DNA from 2 places in the Arthrobacter sp. OAP107 genome. Region 2 is predicted to be linked to the other one. Evidence: riboswitches for the same ligand, from Rfam matches in the RefSeq annotation. Region 2 holds a riboswitch; the other holds the start of a gene.
What was found. Region 2 has a riboswitch for thiamine pyrophosphate ahead of ABIE00_RS09305 (bifunctional hydroxymethylpyrimidine kinase/phosphomethylpyrimidine kinase). Riboswitches for the same ligand answer to the same signal wherever they lie in the genome.
Positions count from the first base shown of each region.

Region 1: another riboswitch for thiamine pyrophosphate. It lies ahead of thiO (glycine oxidase ThiO); the one in region 2 lies ahead of ABIE00_RS09305 (bifunctional hydroxymethylpyrimidine kinase/phosphomethylpyrimidine kinase).

Region 1 is NZ_JBEPOK010000001.1:1,363,713-1,371,011, reverse strand. Features, by position in the region: gene ABIE00_RS06445 (hypothetical protein) at 1-129, shown strand, start outside; gene ABIE00_RS06440 (4a-hydroxytetrahydrobiopterin dehydratase) at 126-797, opposite strand; gene ABIE00_RS06435 (thiazole synthase) at 862-1,656, opposite strand; gene thiS (sulfur carrier protein ThiS) at 1,662-1,898, opposite strand; gene thiO (glycine oxidase ThiO) at 1,960-3,285, opposite strand; TPP riboswitch at 3,277-3,398, opposite strand; gene thiE (thiamine phosphate synthase) at 3,426-4,127, shown strand; gene ABIE00_RS06415 (ferritin-like fold-containing protein) at 4,153-4,839, opposite strand; gene ABIE00_RS06410 (RNB domain-containing ribonuclease) at 4,881-6,398, shown strand; gene ABIE00_RS06405 (DEAD/DEAH box helicase) at 6,698-7,299, shown strand, end outside.
Region 2 is NZ_JBEPOK010000001.1:1,981,649-1,988,947, reverse strand. Features, by position in the region: gene obgE (GTPase ObgE) at 1-977, opposite strand, end outside; gene rpmA (50S ribosomal protein L27) at 1,096-1,359, opposite strand; gene rplU (50S ribosomal protein L21) at 1,419-1,727, opposite strand; gene ABIE00_RS09305 (bifunctional hydroxymethylpyrimidine kinase/phosphomethylpyrimidine kinase) at 2,056-3,639, opposite strand; TPP riboswitch at 3,622-3,718, opposite strand; gene ABIE00_RS09300 (Rne/Rng family ribonuclease) at 3,882-7,217, opposite strand.

The DNA.
Region 1 (7,299 bases), 620 kb from region 2:
CTGACGTGGCTGCCGTGGGTCCTTCCCATGGCAGCGGGGACGGCTGCCGCCCTGGCGGTGGCGGTCTCCCTTGGCCGTGCGCGGGCCAAACAGGACACGCAGCGGCTGACGGCAGCGCTTAAGATCTAGGACCCGCCGACGTCGGGCTCATGGCCTTCCTCGGTGCACAGGCACAGCCGGTTCCCCTGGGCATCAGTGACCACCACCCAATTGGGTGCGTGGTCACTGTTCATTAAGGCCCCGGTTGCGGCCGTCTTCTCCAGGGCGGGCGCCGATTCGGCCTTCGAGCGGTGGACGTCCAAATGCAGGCGGTTGTCATTGGGGGTTGCGGTCTCCTGGAACCACACCCCGGGACCCCGGCCGTACGGGTCCACCAGGTCCCCGAACCTGCCCTTCCGGTAACCGAGCGCCACGCGCCAGACCTCGGAAATCTCCGCGGCATCGGCGGTGTCGACGCCGATGTCCACCGTCCGGTACAGGCCGGGCTGGGCCTCGGCCCCGGCCGACGCGGCCGCGCTGACCGAGGCGGCGGCCCCGGTATCCCGTGTGGTCACCTCGCCCCCGACGTCGTGGGAACTGAACCGGATGAACACCCGGTTGTAGCGCCAGTCCAGGTCCGGGTGGTGGTCCATGTCCTCTGCCACACGCCCGACGGCGGCAATCAGCTCCAGCGCGGCGGCCGCCGTCGGCGTCTTATAGACGGTGACCAGGCCGCCCTGCCGGTAACGCCAGTCGGGAAGGCCCGCGAGCGCTTCGTCGATCTGGGGTCGGGTGAGGATGTCTTCCCTGGCGGCCACGGTGCATTTCCTATGTGGGAACTGTTGAGCCTGCCGCCGCCGGGCCGCCAGGGATTTGCCGGGCTTAGAGGAACTCGGCCCGGCCCTCCATGGCCGACGAGGCCAGGGCATGCTCACGGCGCGGGATCCGCCCGGCCGCACGCGCCAGCCTACCGGCGGCGACGGCATGTTTGAAGGCCCCGGCCATGAGTGCGGGGTTCTGCGCGCGCGTGACAGCCGTGGCCAGCAGCACGGCGTCGCAGCCCAGCTCCATGGCCAGTGCCGCGTCCGATGCTGTGCCGATCCCGGCGTCCAGGACCACGGGAACGGAGGCCCGCGACACGATCAGCTCGATGTTGTGCGGATTGAGGATGCCCAGGCCCGTGCCGATTGGTGCTCCCAGCGGCATGACGGCCGAGGCTCCCAGATTTTCGAGCCGCAGTGCCAGGACGGGATCGTCGTTGGTGTAGGCGAAGACCTTGAAGCCGCGGTTGACCAGCTGCTCCGTGGCGTCCACGAGCTCCACGGCGTCAGGCAGCAGCGTGTGCTCATCCGCGATGACCTCGAGCTTGACCCAGTCGGTCTCCAGCGCCTCACGGGCCAGCTCGGCCGTCATGACCGCGTCCCGCGCCGTGAAGCAGCCGGCGGTGTTGGGGAGCACGCGGATGTTGTGGTCCACCAGCAGCTGGAAGAGCGAGCCCGTTTCGGCCGGCGAGTAGCGCCGCATCGCAACTGTGGTCAGCTGGGTGCCGGAGGCGACCAGCGCTGAGCCGAGACCGTCCAGGCTCGGGGCGCCGCCGGTGCCCATGATGAGCCGCGAGGTCAGTTCCACCCCGTCAATGACCAGGCTGTCTGCTGTTTCAATCAATGTTTCTGCCATCGTGCTCATCCTCCTTGGACTGCCGTGACCAGTTCGATCTCGTCGCCCTCGGCGAGGGCGGTGCTGTGCCACTGGCTGCGCGGCACGACCGCTGCATTGCGCGCCACCGCCACTCCCAGTCGCTGGCCGTCGGCGGCCTGTCCGTTGGCGGACAGGCGGCGCCCCGTGACCTGGCTGACAAGCGAGGTGACCGAGGCGCCCTCGCCTACTTCCTGTTCGATACCGTTCAGAGTGATGTTCATGCTGGTTCCTTGTTCGGGTCAAATGTGACGCGGGTCATGACGGAGATTCGCTGGGCAGCCATCACCCAGGGGCAGGGCTGAGTCCAGCGGCGGCCTGCAGCGCGGCGGATTTCGCCGGGCCGGACTTCGCCGGGCCGGATTCACCCTTGTCCTGGAGCCCGGGGGAAAACCGGCCCGGACGGAACGCGGACCAGCGCGGGTCGCGGGTGCCGTCCATGAGCTGGCGGCAGATCACTGCTGCCGCCGGGGTCAGCAGGACGCCGTGGCGGAAGAACCCGGTGGCGATGATGAGGCCGGCCACGTCCGTCCCGGGTTCCTGCCCGGGATCCTGCGCCGCCCCGGGCCCGCCGGGCAGCCGGCCGAGCAGCGGCGCGTTGTCCGGTGTGCCCGGCCGCGCCCGGGCCGTGGCTTCGAGGAGCTCGAGCTCGGCGACGGCCGGCACCAGGACCTGGGCGTCGCGCAGCAGCTGGTAGACACCGCCGGCGCTCGTGCCCGGTACGCCGTCCTCGCGCTGGGTGGCGCCCACCACCACCGTGCCGTCCTGGCGCGGCACGATGTAGACGGGCACGCCCCGCACCATGCCGCGGACTGTCGCGGTGAGCAGGGGCTGCAGGTGTGCGGGCACCTTGAGGCGAAGGATGTCGCCGTAGACCGGGCGCAGCGGCAACTGCAGGCCTGCGGGCAGGTCTTGCAGCTGCGCCGCGCCCAGGCCGTTGGCCACCACCGTCTCGGCGGCTCTGACAGTGCCGCCGCCGGCAAGCCGTACTCCGCCGACCCGGCCGCCGTCCCAGAGCAGGCCGGCGGCAGGCTCCCGCACCGCGTATCCGTCCACCGCCGCGATCTCCTGGCCATGACCGGCCAGCCCGGCTGCAATCGCCCGGACCAGCCTGCGCGGATCCACCTGGTGGTCCGCCGGGATGTCCAGGGCGCAGGAGATTCCGGGGCTGAGCAGCGGCTCCCTGGAACGAGCCTCCCGGATGGTCAGCGGTTCGACAACCAGGCCGTGGGTCCGCTGCACGTCCCGCAGGTCCATCAGGGCCCGGCGGTCGGCGGGATCGGCACCCACCGCAAGGGTCGGCGTCGTCAGGTACCCGGCATCCTCGCCGGCGGTGAGCGTGCCGGCAAACTCCGGCCATCTGGCGGAGGACTCCAGCATCAGCTCCAGGAGCCCTTCCTCCTGGTAATGCAGTTCGCTGACCGGGGCCAGCATGCCGGCCGCGGCCCAGCTTGCGCCGCTGCCCGGGGCTTCGTCGATGAGCACCACGGAACGGCCGGAGCGCCGTGCCTCCCAGGCGATCCCGTGGCCTACAACGCCGCCGCCGATGACGGCCACATCCGCCTCAAGACAAATGGCGGCACGTTTTGGGCCGCTGGTTTCAGGATTCATGCAATTCCTTCCCTACGCCGGTACTAACCGGATCAGGTCAAGCGGTCGGCTCTGACGCCCTCTCAGCCCTGCGCCTTTTATGACAGCAGTAACGGGCTCCCGCGGTACCTGCCCAGTTTAGAGGAACTAAGGTGGTTGCCATGACCCAGCACTCTGCCCACACCGCCGCCCGCCTGTACCTCTGCACCGACGCCCGCAAGGAGCGCGGGGACTTTGCGGACTTCGTGGACGCGGCGTTTGCCGGCGGCGTGGACATCATCCAGCTGCGGGATAAGAGCATCGAGGCGGCCGAGGAACTCGAACTGCTGGAGATCGTCCATGCCGCCGCCCGCAGGCACGGCCGGCTGTGGGCCGTGAACGACCGCGCCGATATCGCGTCCATCGCCGGCGCACCGGTGTTCCACATTGGCCAGAAGGACCTGCCGCTCCGCGCCGCCCGGAAGCTGCTGCACGATGCCACCGTCATCGGACTGTCCACCCACAGCACGGAGCAGGTGGACGCCGCCATCGCCGCGGCTCACGGGCGCAGCGGCCTGGACTATTTCTGTGTAGGCCCGCTGTGGGCCACCCCCACGAAGCCCGGGCGGGCCGCCGTCGGGCTCGATTTGGTGCGCTACGCCGCGGAGGCTGTCCGCAGCGCGAATGAGGAACGGGTGGGCGGCCTGCTGCTGCCCTGGTTCGCGATCGGCGGGATCGACCGCACGAACGTGGAGCAGGTCCTGGCGGCAGGAGCCAGCCGGATCGTCGTCGTCCGCGCCATCACCGAGGCCCCAGACCCCTCGGCCGCCGCGGCCGAACTGCTCGACGCCCTGGATGCAACGGCGCCGGCCGCCGTCTCCTAAGCCGCCGTCTCGTGCGGAGAAACCGCTACCCGCTGAGGCCCAGCTGGACCATCCGCCGGGAATGGTTCTCCGCGACTTCGGCGGTGATGCCCCGCATCAGCTCGCGCGCGGTGGCGTCCGTGGCGGCCGGTTCCGCCTCGACGAACAGCTCGCTCAGAAAGGCGTGTTCGTGGCCCACGCGCTGGGCCTGTGTGATCGCTTCGCCCAGGAGCCGGCGGCCCCACAGCGCGAGCCGGGACGCAAGCCGGGGGTCGTCGGCCAGTGCTCCCTTGAGCCGGTCCCGGAGTACGGCCGTGGCTTCTTCCGACGACTGGATCTGCTGGATGAGGTCGCGCGTTCCGGGATCCACGAACCGGGCCACCGCCTGGTAGAAATCGGCGGAAACGGTGTCCACCACATAGGCCTTCATCAATGATTCGTACCAGTCTGCCGGACGGGTCCGTTCGTGGAAGTGGTCCACAGCCGACTGGAACGGCAGCATCGCATTTTCGACGTCGACGCCCATCTCCGCCAGCTTGGCGCTCACCAGTTCATAATGCTGGAATTCGACGACCGCAATCCTGCCGATCACGGCCCGGTCGTGCAGCGTGGGTGAGTAGCGGGCGTCAGAGGAGAGCCGCTCGAACGCGGACAATTCGCCATATGCCATCACGCCGAACAGATCTGCGACGAATCGGTCGTAGCGAGCGGTGTCAGCCGAGGATGTGCCCATAATCCAAGACTAACGGCGCAATTCGGGCTAACCTGATTTTCGTGTCACATCATCGTCTGTCGCCCAGCGTCCACGAGCAGACCAATGCGCTCGCGGACGCCCTGAGCGCTCTACGGACGGAGCTGGAGCTTCCCGGGGACTTCCCCGAGGATGTGCTCAAGGAAGCAGAAGCCGCCGTGGCGGACCGGCAGTTTCCGGACCTGGACCTGACCGGAGTGGACTTCCTGACCATCGATCCGCCGTCGTCCACCGACCTGGACCAGGCACTGTTCATCGAACGCCACGGTGAGGGCTACCGGATCCTCTACGCCATTGCCGACGTTCCGTCCTTCGTGCAGCCGGGCGGCGCGCTCGACGCCGAGACCCGCCGCCGGGGGCAGACGTTCTACGCTCCGGACGGCCGGATTCCGCTGCATCCGGAGGTGATCAGCGAGAACGCCGGCAGCCTGCTGGCCGGGCAGCTGTGCTCCGCCTTTGTCTGGGAGTTCGAACTCGACGCCGCCGCCGAGGTGGTGTCCGTGCTGGTGCGCCGGGCCGCCGTGCGCAGCCGGGCCAAGCTCGACTACAAAGGCGTCCAGGCGGACCTGGATGCCGGCACCGCCCCGCCCATGCTGCAGCTGCTGCGGGAGGTGGGGCGCAAGCGCGTGGACCTTGAGCGGGCCCGCGGCGGTGCCAGCCTGAACATGCCGGAACAGGAGATTGTCCAGCTGCCCGACGGCGGCTACCGGATCGTGGCGGTCCCCCAGCTGCCGGTAGAGGACTGGAACGCCCAGATTTCGCTCATGACCGGGATGGCCGCCGCTTCGCTGATGCTCAACGGCAAGGTAGGGATCCTGCGCACCATGCCGGCCCCGGATGAACGCTCGCTCAGCCACTTCAAGCGCCAGACAGCCGCGCTGGGCAAGCCGTGGGACGGGCAGGAAAGCTACGGCGAGTACCTGCGCACCCTCGACCCCACCGACCACGGCCAACTGGCCATCCTCCATTCGGCCGGCATGCTCTTCCGCGGAGCCGCGTACACGCATTTCGACGGAACCGTCCCGGAGGACGCCGTCCAGTCAGCCATCGGCACCGCGTACGCGCACACCACCGCACCGCTGCGCCGGCTCGTGGACCGGTTCGTCCTGGTCATCTGCGAGGCCCTGAGCAACAACAGGCCGGTGCCTGCCTGGGCGCGCGAGGCGCTCCCCTCGCTGCCCGAAATCATGGCGTACTCCGACCAGCTGGCGGCAAGGATGGAACGCCTTGCCCTGGACACCGTCGAAGCCGCGCTGCTGATCAACCACATCGGACAGGAGTTCGATGCCGTGGTGATCTCCGGGTCAAAGCCGGCCAAAAACGGCAACGGCGCAGGCAACGGAAACGGGAATGGCAACAACGGTAAAGGTCTGAACGGCAGGGGAAGCAACGGGTCCGGCCCCTCCGGCGTGGTCCAGATCGCCGAACCGGCCGTGACGGCCAGGTGTGCGGGCGAAATGGAGCCCGGCACCAGGGTCCGCGTCCGGCTGATCTCCTCGGACATCGCCACCAGGGAGGTCCACCTCGAGCTCGTCGGCTGATCCGCTTCTGCGTCGCCAGGGGCCCTGCGGCGGCGTGAGTCAAGGAAAACACGGGTTTGCCAGTAGACTGGGTGGGTAGTAATGGATGCCCGGTCGTTGATTTCCTCGATTTGAATTCAACAAGCCCGCCCCTACGCGATCTTGAGTACCACCCGCCGGTCCCCAGTGCCGGCAATTAGATAGCCCGCGATCGGCTTCCACTGGAATTGCTTGCGCGCCTGAGCGTGCTCCGGAACGGCCCCGTGCCCGCCCCGTTGAGCAGGCGGCGCCAACGCCTAAATGAATAAGGAAACTCCCCTGTGAGTGAATTGCATACCCACCAGCTTCTCTCCGACGACACCGGCACCGAGACCATCGAGCCGGAAGAGACCATCATCTCGGACGAGAAGCCGCACGAAATAGCCGAAAAGTCGTTCGCCGACTTTGACGTCCGCGCCGACATCGTCGAATCGCTGGCCGACGCCGGCATCACGCACCCCTTCCCCATCCAGGCCATGACGCTGCCCGTCGCGCTGTCCGGCCATGACATCATCGGCCAGGCCAAGACCGGCACCGGAAAGACCCTCGGCTTCGGCATCCCCGTGCTGCAGCGCGTGGTGGGCCGGGACGATGCCGGGTTCGACAAGCTGCCCTCCCCCGGCGCGCCGCAGGCCATGGTGATCGTTCCCACCCGCGAACTTGCCGTCCAGGTGGCCAACGACCTGCAGACCGCATCCCGCAAGCGCAACGTCCGCATCGCCACGATTTACGGCGGCCGCGCCTACGAGCCGCAGATCGACGCGCTCCAGAAGGGCGTGGAAGTGGTTGTCGGCACGCCCGGCCGCCTTATCGACCTCTTCAAGCAGCGCCACCTGGTGCTCAAGAACGTCAAGATCGTCGTCCTGGACGAGGCCGACGAAAT
Region 2 (7,299 bases):
GTGGCTGACACTTCGAAGACACGGTAGCCGCGGGACTCCAGCTCCGGCCGGACAAACTCTGCCATGTCCTTGCCGTCGGGCAGGTCGACCTTGTTAAGTGCCACGAGCCGGGGGCGGTGGTTGAGCGGAACAACTTCGCCGTTCGAGCCGGCATAGCTCATGTCCACCGCATACTTTTCGAGCTCTGCTTCGATAATTGCGAGGTCGGAGAGCGGATCTCGGTCAGATTCCAGCGTACCGCAGTCCAAAACGTGCACCAAAGCTGCGCACCGCTCGACGTGTCGCAGGAAGTTGTGGCCCAGGCCCTTGCCTTCGCTGGCGCCTTCGATAAGACCCGGAACGTCGGCGATGGTAAAGCGGACGTCCCCGGCCTGGACCACGCCAAGGTTCGGGATGAGGGTGGTGAAGGGGTAGTCGGCGATCTTCGGCCGCGCCGCGGACATCGCCGCGATCAGGCTGGACTTGCCGGCGGAGGGGAAGCCCACCAGGGCAATATCGGCGATCGACTTGAGCTCCAGGACAATGTCGCTGGCCTCACCCTCAATGCCGAGCAGCGCAAAGCCAGGCGCCCGGCGCTTCTGGGAGGATAGCGCGGCGTTTCCAAGCCCGCCCTGCCCGCCGGAGGCTGCGACGAATTCGGTGCCTTCGCCCACGAGGTCGGCCAAGACCTTGCCGTCCTTGGTCTTGACGACGGTGCCGTCCGGAACGGGAAGGACCAGGGTTTCGCCGTTCTTGCCGCCGCGCCAGTCACCCATGCCGGGGCCGCCGTTGGTGGCGTGCCGGTGGGGAGCGTGGTGGTAGTCGAGCAGCGTGGTGGTCTGCGAGTCCACGCGCAGGATGACGTCGCCGCCGTCGCCGCCGTTCCCGCCGTCGGGTCCGCCCAGCGGCTTGAACTTCTCACGGTGGACGGAGACACAGCCGTGGCCGCCGGTACCGCCGGATACGTGCAGTACTACCCGGTCTACAAAGCTCGCCACGGTGAATCTCCTCTGTTGCTAAATCCGGCCGTCCTGGACGTCCAAATCGATTGTAATGCGGTTAAAAGAACAGTGGAGCGAGCCATCCTGGCCCGCTCCACCGCTTCAGAACTTGTTGTTACTCTGCAGCTGCAGCAGCAACGATGTTGACGACCCGACGGCCGCGGCGCGTGCCGAATTCGACGGCACCTGCCTGCAGTGCGAACAGGGTGTCGTCGCCGCCACGGCCAACGCCCGCACCGGGGTGGAAGTGGGTGCCACGCTGGCGGACGATGATTTCGCCAGCGGAAACTACCTGGCCGCCGAAGCGCTTGACGCCGAGGTACTGGGCGTTGGAGTCACGACCGTTGCGAGTGGAGCTCGCGCCTTTTTTGTGTGCCATTTGGAATGCCTGCCTTTAATTCTGGAAAAACTGTTGGAAACCTGTTCAGTAACCAGAGGTTACTTGATGCCGGTGATCTTGACCTTGGTCAGTTCCTGACGGTGACCCTGGCGCTTCTTGTAACCGGTCTTGTTCTTGAACTTCTGGATGACGATCTTCGGACCACGGAGGTCCTGGAGGATCTCAGCCGTAACAGTTACCTTGGCCAGGTCCGCAGCTGCGGAGGTGACCTTGTCACCGTCTACCAGGAGCAGCGCGGGCAGCTCAATGGTGCTGCCAGCTCCACCGGCGACGCGGTTCAGGGTAACGAAGTCTCCAACGGAAACCTTCTCTTGGCGGCCGCCTGCGCGGACAATCGCGTACACCACTTGGGAACTCACTTCTCTCGACGTTTATTACTAAATTTGCGTGCGGAACCGGGGTCCGGAAATTGGCCTGGTTCTCGCTGTGCCTCAACGCCGTGGATTGCCCGGGGGGAACCCGTGAGCTATCCCAGGAATAAGTCCGACTGGACGATCCCGGGTCATAACCCAAGTGTTGGCGTAAGCACCGAAGATCTAGAATACGCTAATTCTGTCGTCGGCCGCAAATGAGGCTGGCACCGGCGGGTTGTCCGTGATAGGCGCCACAGGGGCGCTGCTCCGGACATCCAATGCCGTGCGCGACTATCTTACCGGGCGCCGCGGCCGCTTCCGCTCAGCTGTGACGGCTCGGCGCGTCGAAGAATTCCACCTCGTACCGGCAGGAGTGCCGGAAGGCGGTGATCATCGCTTCGCGCTCCGCCGCGGACGCCGCCCTGCCGGCGGTGTCCGCGATTTCGATCGCCCGCAGGGTGGCGGCAGCGAACTCCTCGTCGGCGTACGTCCGCAGCCACTCGGCGTACGGGTGCCCGGCCGGCGCGCCCGCAGCCACATATTCGGCGTGCAGGGTCTCCCCTACCTCGGCGTAGAGCCAGAAGCAAGGCAGGACCGCGGCCACCAGCACCGCGTAGCTGCCTCCGGCCGAGGCCGCCACCAAATGATCGACGTAGGCCTTCGTGACCGGGCCCAGCTCCGACTGAACGGTGCGCGTGCTGAGCCAGTTGCGGTGCAGTTCCGATTCAACTTCCAGGCATTGTTGGGCGGAACGTGCCCAGAACAACTGCTCGGACTCGGTTGGCGCCAGCGCACTGGCCCGGGCCAAAACGCGGGAGTAGCCGTTGAGGTAAATGGCATCCTGCGCGAGGTAGTAAGCGAATTCCTTCTCCACCAGGGTGCCGTCGGCTAACCCGCGGATGAACCCGAGGCCGTAGATGGCTTCCAGGCCGCCAACAGTCTCGGCGCGCAACAGTTCGGCGAACCCGCCCTCGCGTTGGGGCTGGGCTGTCATTCCAGTCCGGGCCAGGTGGTGGAAGTGGTTGATCGGTCCGTTGCCGGCGCCGACTTCCAGCTGGCCGGACGTGCTGAGCGCCCCGGCCAGCCAGGGCTTGACCGCCCGCAGTGACGCTTCCCAGTCCCCCAGTCGCGCCTGGGCCGTGGCCATGGCCGAGGAGAGCGAACACCCGGTGCCATGGCTGTTCCGCGTACTGATCCGCTCGCCCGCAACCTCCACCACCTCCGCCGACAGCAGCCCGGCCGTGTTCACGAGGGCATCCGGGCAGGTGGAGCCGTTCAGGTGGCCGCCCTTGACCAGGACCGTGGCACCGGTCTGGGCCGCAAGCCGCCTGCCCTGCCCAAGGGCGACGGTCCAGTCGGCCGCTTCAGGCTCGCCGAGCAGCATGGCCAGCTCGGGAATGTTGGGGGTGATCAGGTGCGCCAGCGGCAGCAGCTTCCGGAGGGCTGCTTCCGCAGACTCCTGCAGGAGGCGGTCACCGCTGGTGGCCACCATCACCGGATCCAGGACCACAACGCCGGGCCGCACCTCTTCGAGCCAGCTGCGGACTGCGGCAATCACCTGCGCATCGCCCAGCATGCCGATCTTCACGGCGTCCACGTGGATGTCGTCGCTGACGGCGTCGAGTTGCGCTGACAGGAAGGAAGCGGGCGGAACGTGCACGCCCCGCACGCCGGTGGTGTTCTGGGCGGTGAGGGCGGTTATTGCGGCCATCCCGTAGCCGCCGTGGGCCGCGATGCTTTTCAGGTCCGCCTGGATGCCAGCCCCGCCGGACGGATCCGAGCCGGCGATGGCCAGGACCCGGGGAACGTCGCGGGAGGTCGGAACGGCCGGCGACGAGGTTTCCAGGAGGGAACCGGCGGCAGCGGCGGGTGCGGGCAGGAGTGATGCTGATGACAAGGAAGACATCCCTTCGCCGGTGCTAACCGGACAGGTTCAACGGGTTTGGATCTCAGCCGGCCCGTGCGCGGCACCCCGTGTCAGTGCTCCAGCCTAGCGGGTAGAGCGGCGTCGGGCACGGAATTCGACGTTTGCGACAGGCTGGCCGGCGGCAGACAGGGCGGAACCAGAAAGGTCCGGCACCGCAACCGCGGTGCCGGACCTTAACCCGTGGGCTCAGCCCTGAGCCTGTCAGCCCGGGCCTGGTTGTCCTACAGTTCCGAGGCGGGTACCCCGACGCCCAGAATGATCGGTTCGCTGGCTGCCTGCGGAGCCGGCTTGGCCCCCTGCGCATTGCCCGTGTCCGGTGCCTTGGCCTCGTGTGAGTGTCCGGCGGCAGCAGCAGCCGGCGAAACCTCGTGGTGTTCCACCGATGTCTCGTTGGCTGCACCCTGGGCGCGGCTGGCACTGCGGTTACGCCGCGGACGGCGGCTGCGGGACGGCGCAGCGGGGCTCTCCACCGGCTGGCCTGCAGCGGGCTGGCTTTCCGGCTGTCCTGTCGAGGGCTGCGCCGCGGCGGAAACCTCCTCCGGAGCCTCCTCTTCGGCGGGGGCAACCGGAGCACCAAGGTGCGCGAAGGCTTCCTCCAGCCGGTCCAGCGTCAGGGCCGGCGTTTCCTTGGCCGGCTCGTCGCTGTGATCGACAAACGGAAGAATCACCTTTTCACCGCCAAAGGTGAGCACTGCGCCGGGCCGTCCGGAGACGCTCTCCGTCTCCGGAGCGCGGTGCACCACAGGGCTTTCCGGGGCGGCGGCCGCGGGTGCGGCAGGCCGGGTGGCCTCACCCGACGCTGCAGCACTGTGCGCCGCTTCCTCATGCAGGTGGGCGGCATGGGCCGCCGCCGCTATGTTGGCGAGGGCGGCACGGGTCGCTTCAGCCTTGGCGTGGCGTTCCGCTTCCGACGGTTCCGGGTGGTGCGGCGCAGCAGGTGCGGCCGGAGAAATCTCGGAGATGGGCTGTCCGCCCTTGCCCCGGCGTCGCTTCCGCTCTGACCGGGCAGGCGGCTGGACCTCGGCACGGTGCACATGGTGCTCCGCGGCCACGGTGTTGGCGCGGCGGTGCTCCACCGGCTCGTCATGGGTGACGACGCCCCGGCCGGCACATGCTTCGCACTGCTCGCCGAAGACTTCCAGGAGGCCGGTGCCCATGCGCTTGCGCGTCATCTGCACGAGACCCAGGGAGGTAACTTCGGCCACCTGGTGCTTGGTCCGGTCGCGGCCCAGGCATTCCACCAGGCGGCGCAGGACCAGATCGCGGTTGGACTCCAGCACCATGTCGATGAAGTCGATGACGATGATGCCGCCGATGTCGCGCAGGCGCAGCTGGCGGACAACTTCCTCGGCTGCTTCAAGGTTGTTCTTGGTGACAGTCTCTTCGAGGTTGCCGCCGCTGCCGGTGAACTTGCCGGTGTTGACGTCGACCACCGTCATGGCCTCGGTCCGGTCAATGACCAGGGAGCCGCCGGACGGCAGGAAGACTTTGCGGTCCAGCGCCTTGTGGATCTGCTCGTCGATGCGCCAGGCAGAGAAGATGTCCTCGTCCTTGGTCCACTTTTCGAGCCGGCCCACCAGGTCCGGGGCAACGTAGGTGACGTACGCCTCGATGGTGTCCCACGCCTCGTCGCCGGAGACGATCAGCTTGGAGAAGTCCTCGTTGAAGACGTCGCGTACAACCTTGATGGTCAGGTCCGGCTCGCCGTAGAGCAGTTCGGGGGCGAGCACCTTGGTGGACTTCGCCTGGCTCTCAATCCCCTCCCACTGGGCACGGAGGCGGTTGATGTCATGGGTCAGTTCCTCCTCGGAGGCGCCTTCAGCGGCCGTGCGCACAATGACGCCCGCGTCCTCGGGGAGCCGGTCCTTGAGGATGCGCTTCAGGCGGTTGCGTTCGACGTCGGGCAGCTTGCGGGAGATGCCGGTCATGGAGCCGCCCGGGACGTACACGAGGTACCGGCCGGGCAGGGAGATCTGGCTGGTGAGCCGCGCACCCTTGTGCCCCACCGGGTCCTTGGTGACCTGGACCAGGACGGAGTCGCCGGACTTGAGCGCGTTCTCGATCCGGCGCTGCTTGCCCTCGAGGGTGGCCGCGTCCCAGTTGACTTCACCGGCGTACAGCACGGCGTTGCGGCCGCGTCCGATGTCCACGAAGGCAGCTTCCATCGACGGCAGGACGTTCTGGACCTTGCCCAGGTAGACGTTACCGATCAGGGAGTCCTGCTGCGTCTTGGAGACGAAGTGCTCGGCCAGAACGCCGTCCTCCAGGACGCCGATCTGGATTCTGTCGTCGCGCTGGCGGACGATCATCTGCCGGTCCACCGACTCCCGGCGGGCCAGGAACTCGGCCTCCGTGATCACGGTCCGGCGGCGGCCGGTGTCCCGCGATTCGCGGCGGCGCTGCTTCTTGGCCTCCAGGCGGGTGGATCCCTTGACGCTGGTCACGCGGTTGCTCGCCGGTACCTCGCTGATGGCCCGGGGAGCGCGGACGCGGGTGACCGTGTTGGGGGGATCGTCGTCTCCCCCGCCCGTCAGTTCCAGGTCCTGGTCGCCGCGGCGGCGGCGACGGCGACGGCGGGAGGTCACGCCGTCGTCCGGCTGCCCATTTTCCTCTTCGAGGGCCTCCTCGGAAACGTCCGTTTCCTCTTCGCCGTCGGTGATCTCACGGTCGGTCCGGCTGCGGCCGCGGCGGCCGCGGCTGCGCCGCCGGCGCCGGCTGCCCTCATCCTCCAGCTCGTCCTCGCCCTCCTCGGCGGCCGCGTCCTCTTTGGCGGGAGCGGCAGGACGGACCACGGTGTTCAGGTCAGGGGCCTGGAAGATGATCGACGTAACTGATGCCGGCTCCAGGAAAAGAGATCCCAGGGGCGACGGAGCGGCCGGCTCTTCTTCGGCCTCTTCCCCGGCAGCGGCTTCCTGTGCAGCCGCCGGTTCGGCGGCAGGTGCTTCGGATACCGCCGCTGTGGCAGATGAAGCGGCGGCAGGTGCCGCAGCCGCTTCGGTGGGTGCTTCGGTCTCGCCGGCTGACGACGGCCCGGTGGCCGTCACGGCGGCGGGTGCCTCTGCAGATTCCTCGGACTCGGCCGGGCTTTCGGCCGGCTCGGCGGCTTTCACCTTTGTTGTCCGGCGGCGGCGGACGGGCTTGGACTCGGCGACCGGTTCCCCAGTGGCTTGCCCGCCAGCATCCGGAACGGCGGCAGCCTCGGCTGCCGGCTCCGTGGTGGCCACCTGCCCGCCAGCTTCCTGCACGCCGACTTCCGCTCCGGCACCTTCCGCAAAGGCGGGCAGCGGCTCTTCGGCGACCTTCTTCCGGGCGCGGGTCCGGCGGACCGGAGCCTTGGCCGGTGCTTCCGCCGTTTCGGCAGTAGACGCAGGCGCTTCGGTTTCAGATACTGTGCCTTCAGAGGCCAGGGACTCCGGCGTAAGGGACTCGGCGTCCGCTGCTGTGGCCTTGGGCGTAGCCTTGCGCCGGGTCCTGGTGGCTTTCTTGGGCGCCTCGGTGGCGGCTTCGCCGGCGGCAGCCGGTTCAACATTGTCGGCTATAACCTGGTCATTATCCATATGTGGCAACACTCCTGCCCCTGACATGCCGCCACATTCGGCACCCATTGGGGCATATATTGTCAAAACCCGCAGGCATTGA